Linked DNA regions of Microbulbifer sp. GL-2. The protein of the gene in region 2 interacts with the protein of the main gene of each other region in a pairwise test. Links are inferred from orthologs where the notes say so. Each region holds a gene or a part of one and is shown on either strand. Other genes may lie near its edges.

Evidence for each region. Proteins that work in one complex are often made in the same cells at the same time.
Region 1: the proteins of rhlB (region 2) and rne interact in binary tests that used the Escherichia coli proteins (3 or more experiments, as listed by UniProt). The link is inferred for Microbulbifer sp. GL-2 from one-to-one orthologs.

The regions. Positions count from the first base shown.
Region 1 is NZ_AP019807.1:4,377,087-4,380,758, forward strand. What follows is about bases 24-3,623. They hold rne (ribonuclease E), read left to right. Parts: upstream 24-387; coding sequence 388-3,423; downstream 3,424-3,623. UniProt on the Escherichia coli protein: Endoribonuclease that plays a central role in RNA processing and decay. Required for the maturation of 5S and 16S rRNAs and the majority of tRNAs. Also involved in the degradation of most mRNAs.
Region 2 is NZ_AP019807.1:2,651,158-2,654,021, reverse strand. What follows is about bases 29-2,820. They hold rhlB (ATP-dependent RNA helicase RhlB), read right to left. Parts: upstream 2,178-2,820; coding sequence 879-2,177; downstream 29-878. Other genes in these bases: GL2_RS11510 (DoxX family protein), read right to left, coding at 2,452-2,820; GL2_RS11520 (hypothetical protein), read right to left, coding at 29-314. Also shown: more of GL2_RS11520, read right to left, coding at 1-28; more of GL2_RS11510, read right to left, coding at 2,821-2,864.

The sequences.
Region 1 (3,672 bases), 1.7 Mb from region 2 along the record:
ATAGATATCGGCCAAAAGCCGAGCTACAGAGCCAGCTATATTGACGCAGACCTTGTCACCCAGCTAGAAACTGACCGAAGGGTGGCGCCCAACCCTGCCATGGGAGCCTATGGCACAGGTACAGGGCAGTACTAACAAAAGGTACTTAAGGAAGAAAGGTACTAACGGTACCAGCGGATAACAGCACAGCAATGCTTATCCGGAGTTTTTGCAGTGAGAACAATGGGCGAACACTCGTCTCGAAAAGCCGCGTAGATCGAATTTGCGGCAGAGAAAGTGCCACCCTTTTCCCTGCCCCGCCATCTGGTCCTCTCCGGATGGCGGCCAACAAGCAAGCCTGCAAACAGCGGTGTCATACCTTTGCGCAACGCAAGGAAAACGACACGCATGAAAAGAATGCTAATCAACGCAACCCAGCCTGAGGAGTTGCGTGTAGCCCTGGTAGACGGCCAGTGGCTATATGATCTGGATATTGAAAATCGCACACGTCAACAAAAAAAAGCCAACATCTACAAAGGTAAGATCACCCGCGTAGAACCCTCTCTCGAAGCCGCATTCGTTGACTATGGCGAAGAGCGCCACGGCTTCCTCCCCCTGAAAGAAATTTCTCGTGAGTACTTCCTCAAACAGCCCAGAGACATTGAAGGACGCATCAAAATCAAAGATGTCGTCAAAGAGGGTATGGAAGTTATTGTGCAAGTGGACAAGGAAGAGCGCGGCAACAAAGGCGCAGCCCTGACTACTTTCGTCAGCCTCGCTGGGCGCTACCTGGTACTGATGCCAAATAACCCTCGCGCAGGCGGCATCTCTCGCCGTATTGAAGGTGATGAGCGTTCAGAGCTGCGGGATGCACTGTCCAGCGTCGAAGTTCCCTCCGGCATGGGCATAATTGTGCGCACCGCCGGCGTCGGCCGCAGCGGCGAAGAACTGCAGTGGGACCTCAACTACCTGCTGAAGCTGTGGGTCGCCATAAAGGAAGAGGCCGACACCTCCAAGGCACCGCACTTCCTCTTCCAGGAAAGTAACGTCATTATCCGCGCTATCCGCGATTACATGCGCGATGACATTGGCGAAGTGATAGTCGATGACAAAGGCGCCTTCGAGCTGGCTGCGGAATTTGCCCGCCAGGTAATGCCGCACTACACCAACAAGGTCAAGTATTACGAAGATGCCATTCCGCTCTTCAATCGCTACCAGATCGAAAGCCAGATCGAAACCGCTTTTGAACGCGAGGTGAAACTACCTTCTGGCGGCTCAATCGTGATTGATGTCACAGAGGCACTGGTATCCATTGATATCAACTCCTCCCGCGCGACCAAGGGCGGCGATATCGAAGAAACTGCACGCAATATCAACCTGGAAGCGGCCGACGAAATCGCTCGCCAGCTACGCCTGCGCGATATGGGCGGCCTGGTTGTAATCGACTTTATTGACATGCAGAGCAAATCCAACCAGCGCGAAGTTGAAAAGCGCATGGAGAAAGCTCTCAGCATGGACCGCGCCCGCGTTCAGGTTGGCCGTATCTCCCGCTTCGGCCTTTTGGAAATGTCACGCCAGCGCCTGCGCCCATCTCTTGGCGAAACCACCTTCCGTGTATGCCCGCGCTGTAGCGGCCAAGGCACTATTCGCGGCACCAAATCCCTGGCTTTATCCATTCTTCGCCTGGTGGAAGAGGAAGCCAAGAAAGAACGCAGCGCAGAGATCCGCGCCATCACTCCAGTGAATGTCGCTACTTACCTACTCAACGAAAAGCGTAAGACGATCTCCCAGATTGAATCCCGCAACAATACCCGTGTTGTTGTTGTACCCAATGCAGATATCGAAACCCCGCACTTCGAAGTACAGCGCCTGCGTGATGACGATACCGCCACCCTGGAAACCTCTTACAAGATTTCCGGAACAGTGGAAGAATCCATCACCAAGAAGGATGAAAAACCCCAGCGCGCCCCGGCCCAACCTGCCGTTCAGCAGATTACCCACACCGCGCCGGCCCCCACCCCGGAAAAGAAACCGGAACCCAGTCTTTTCAGCCGGCTGATGACTGCGATTGCCTCCCTCTTTGAGAGCAAAGAGGAAGAGCCCAAGAAGCACCAGAAGTCAAAAAATCGAGGGAAGGACTACCAGCGCGATCGTGATCGCAATCGCAACCGCAATCAACGCGGTGGTCGCGGTAACCGCAGTGGGCGCCCCTCTCGCCGCAAGGACGATCGTCGCGAGGACTCCAAACGTGATGATCAGCGAGAAGAAAAACAACAGGCCAAGCAATTCGAAGAACGCGAATCTGGAGCTGAGCGCGGCGAAGGCCAGCGCCGTCGCCGTCGACGTCGCACCAACGACAACCGCCGCAGAGACGACAATCGAAATGTAGTGACTGAGAACGAAAGCACCAGCGAATCCATCGAGCAAGCTGACGAAAGCACCGAGCAACGCCCAGCGCGCCGCCCGAGCAATGTTCGTGGTCGCCCGCAAGCTCGCCGTCGCGGCCGTCGTTCAGAAAATCCCGCTGCGTCCTCCGTCGCTCAAAATCAGGAAGAGCTGAACCGTGAAGTGAACGAAGCTATCGATGAAGCGGAAGGTGAAGCCAGAAAATCTCGCGAAACCGCTACCGGGGGCCACAATGAAGCGCCCCAGCGCAAAAGCGAGCGAAGAGAGCAAAGACCTGCAAAGTCCGCCAACCCGGCGACGCAATCCAAACCGGCTGTAGTAGCTCCCACGCGCACACCAATGGCTGCAAAGACTGAGTCCACAGCAGAGCCATCTGCTGAGACAAAACAGGCTGAGCCCTATGCTGCATTTACTGCAAAAGTAGAAAAAGCAGCGGAGGAGACTCCAGCACCAGCACAGGCCAAAGAGCAAACTGCACCTATAACAGCAAAAAAACCTCCGGCTAAAACTGAAGCAAAAGAGCCTGCCGCTCCTACCGTTAGAGAAACGAAAGCAGAAAGCGCTCCTAAAACTCCAGTTAGCGAAAAGCCAGCCGTTCCAGCGGCGCAGGTTGTGGAATCCACGGTCGCAGCAGAAGCTACAAAGACTGTGCCGGAGGACGCCGAGGAAATTGCCTTGACCGAAGCCAGTGCAGCTGCAGAAGCTTTGGAGCAGCGCAGTGAATCAGTCAATGCTGCTGCCCAGGTGGAGGTTGTAGTCGAGGAAGCTGAGGCCTCCGAACTGGCCGCCTCCCCTGCAACCCAGGGACGCGCCAGTAACGACCCGCGCAACAACCCCAAACCATTACTCGAACTGTCCATCGTGACCGAGCACCGCCAGGTAGGCTCCCAGCAACCGCTGGATACCGCCCAACCAGCAGCAATCTCGCACAGCCCTCGTTCACTGTCTCGCCCCGCCAACGACCCCCGTATGGCGCGCCAGACAACCCAGGAAAACACTGACGCGAATAACGACCGCGACTCAGCAGAAGCCGGCTAAGCGAAACCTCTAAAGCCGCCAACCCTACAGGGTTGGCGGCTTTTTTATGCCCGAAGCATTTGTCCGGACTGGTCAATAAATCACCTAACCCATTGAACTACTTAAAAAAAATCATAATGACGCTTGTATGTAGCACGAAGCTATGTATAATGCGCAGCACAATTTGGTGGGGTGGCTGAGTGGTCGAAAGCGGCGGTCTTGAAAACCGTTGACTGTAACAGGTCCCAGGGTTCGAATCCCTGCCCCACC
Region 2 (2,864 bases):
TTCATGCAGATCTGGCGAATCCGCTCTATATCCTCATGGCGATAGAGAAAGCAGAGGTGCTCGGCTGAAACTATTGCCTCCTCACTACCACCCTTTGCTGCAGCAAAAAGCTCCTCAAGACGCCGGTTGGGTTGATACAACAGCCGGCCATCTTTTTTGGATACATCAATACAACCCGAAGAGTTGCCCCTTTTTCCAAGGGAAAGAAATTCAACTCCCGCAGACCTCAACTGTTGCGAATACTCTTTCATGGCGAGCTGTAGTGAGCTGGAGCCGGTTTTATGAAAACCGATATGCAGGTGCAGGGTTCGCATCCTAGATACAACAACTCTACATAGGGGAAAGAAAATCGAACGCAGATAAGCCGAGCTGCAACCTGCGTATTATTTGAGTAACAGTATTCAATTTAATTCTAGGACAAAACTGGAAGTTTAAATAGGCGACAAAAGTAAAGCTGGTACAGACGTCACAATCTTAGCCTTGAAGAATATTGGACCAACATTGGGAGGCCAGCAGGCCTAATCTTTTTTACCGAAAAGCACCAGACTGGTCTGCCGAAATATGATCCCGCAACCAGAGCAAAAGGAAAAACCTGATAAATGCTCCCGAACCGGGAGCGGCCAGGCATGTAGAAGAGGTTACGGCGGTAAACCGCAACTGGGGCACCAGAACCGTAAACAAGGCAGGTAGGATACGGTGAGCGCGACGCCCTTAAAGGTGTGCCAGGGAAAAACTACCCGCCAGTCCTGCATGGGCCAGCAGAACCGCTAAAGCACACAACCCGTCAGTGTCGCGCCGGCACCCAAGAATACTCACAAGCTAAAATCACTAACGCTCAAAATCGGTAGCAATTTCCGCTTTGGGATTCGCGTCATTCCTTAGTGGCGGCGGGGCCGGCGGTTGCCGCCACTGCTATGGCGCCCACCTCTATTATCATGGTGACTACGCTGCACTTTCACTCGCGGGGGTTCCACCAGCAACTCCTCAGGCGGCACCTCACACTTAAGCTTTCCACCCAGCAACTGTTCAATCGGCTCAAGTCGCATAGAATCATCTTCACAGGCAAAGCTGATAGAAGTACCGGTTTTACCGGCACGACCTGTACGGCCTATGCGGTGAACGTAATCTTCCGGCTCCTCCGGCAGGGTGAAGTTGACCACATGACTGATACCATCGATATGGATTCCACGGCCGGCAACATCAGTTGCTACCAATACTTTGGTTTTTCCTGATTTGAAGTCATCCAGGGTACGCACACGCTTATTCTGAGCGACTTCCCCGGATAGCAGGCCGGCGGAAATACCATGGGCGATAAGGTGCTCGTGCAAACGTCGGCACTGGTCGCGGCGGTTGGCAAACACGATCAGGCTGTCCACATCTTCACGCTGCAAGATGTTGTAAAGCAACGTATATTTTTCTTCGCTGGCAGCCAAGTAAACATGTTGCTCCACACTGTCGGTGGCAACACGCTCAGGCTCAATTTCCACAATCACCGGATCATCCGTCCACTGTTCAACAAGGGAGTCGACCTCTGGAGTGAAGGTCGCAGAAAAGAACATTGTTTGGCGGTGGGTTTTGCGGGGGGTTTGACGCACGATCCGGCGCACCTGGGGGATAAAGCCCATATCCAACATACGGTCCGCTTCATCAATCACAAGGACTTCTACCTGATCCAGATAGCAATCACGATTGCCGACAAAGTCCAGCAGGCGCCCCGGTGTAGCAACCAGAATATCTACCAAGCGCTCATTCAGATTGCGTTGCTGCTTGTCGTAATCCATACCGCCAACCAGAGTATGTATTTCCAGGTCGGTGTACTTACATAGAGCTTTAGCGTCGTCGGCGATCTGCATCACCAGCTCACGCGTAGGAGCAATAATCAGTGAGCGGGCCTCACCAGCGTAGCGCTCCCCCTCAAAAGGGTGGCGCAACAAGTCTTCAATTACAGTGATCAGGAAAGCAGCTGTCTTACCTGTGCCCGTCTGGGCCTTGCCCACCAGGTCGTGACCATTCAGCGTGTGGGGCAGTGAGCGCCCCTGGATAGGCGAGCAGTACTGGAAGCCGAGATCGTGAATACCCCGCATCAACTCCAGAGGCAGACCCAGGTCATGGAAGCGAACCTTGCCCTCCTCCGCGTGAACCTGGAACTCCTCAATAGACCAGGGAGTGGCCGCCATTTCCGCCTTTGGCTTACGATTGCGGTAGCGGCCCTTGTGGGAAGCTTTGCCGCTGCTCCGGCGCGAATTCCCCTCGCCTTGACCAGATTTACCCCGAGCGGATTGGCCTTTTGAGGCCCGATCAGTCGGGTTCTGGTCGTCTTTACGGCGCTTGGAGCGCTCGTCTCCCTGGCGGGGGCTCTTGTCCTCATTGGAGGAGGAACGACGGAACAACTTTCCTATCAAGTGATATACTCGCTCAAATGTTCAAATAATCGGCGAGTATACTATCACCCTAAGTGGATTCCCGCCTGCTTAAGTGGCGGCACAGCCAATAATCGAGGCTGAAGAAACGCCCCGCTCCACTGCAAAGCAGTGCTAGCAGCATAATGAAGTAGGTCGCTGAAAACTCAATACCATTCTTCAGGATCGTGACGCCGCCCGCCTCAGACAGCCACTCGTAGTTGCCGTGTTCTTTCAAGAGTTCAACAACCCTGTCCTTGCGGGTAATGGCTTCATCAATCAGATCTTCACGCCACTCCCAGGGAGCCACTAAAGTCTTGTCCGGCAAAGCTGACCACCCATTCTCCCAATGTGCTGTTACAGCGGCCACCGCCATCACAAACATCAGAGGAATCGCCACCAAGCGGGTAGCGAAACCAAACAGTAAAGCAATACCACCAAAGAACTCGACTAATGCAGCTGCCC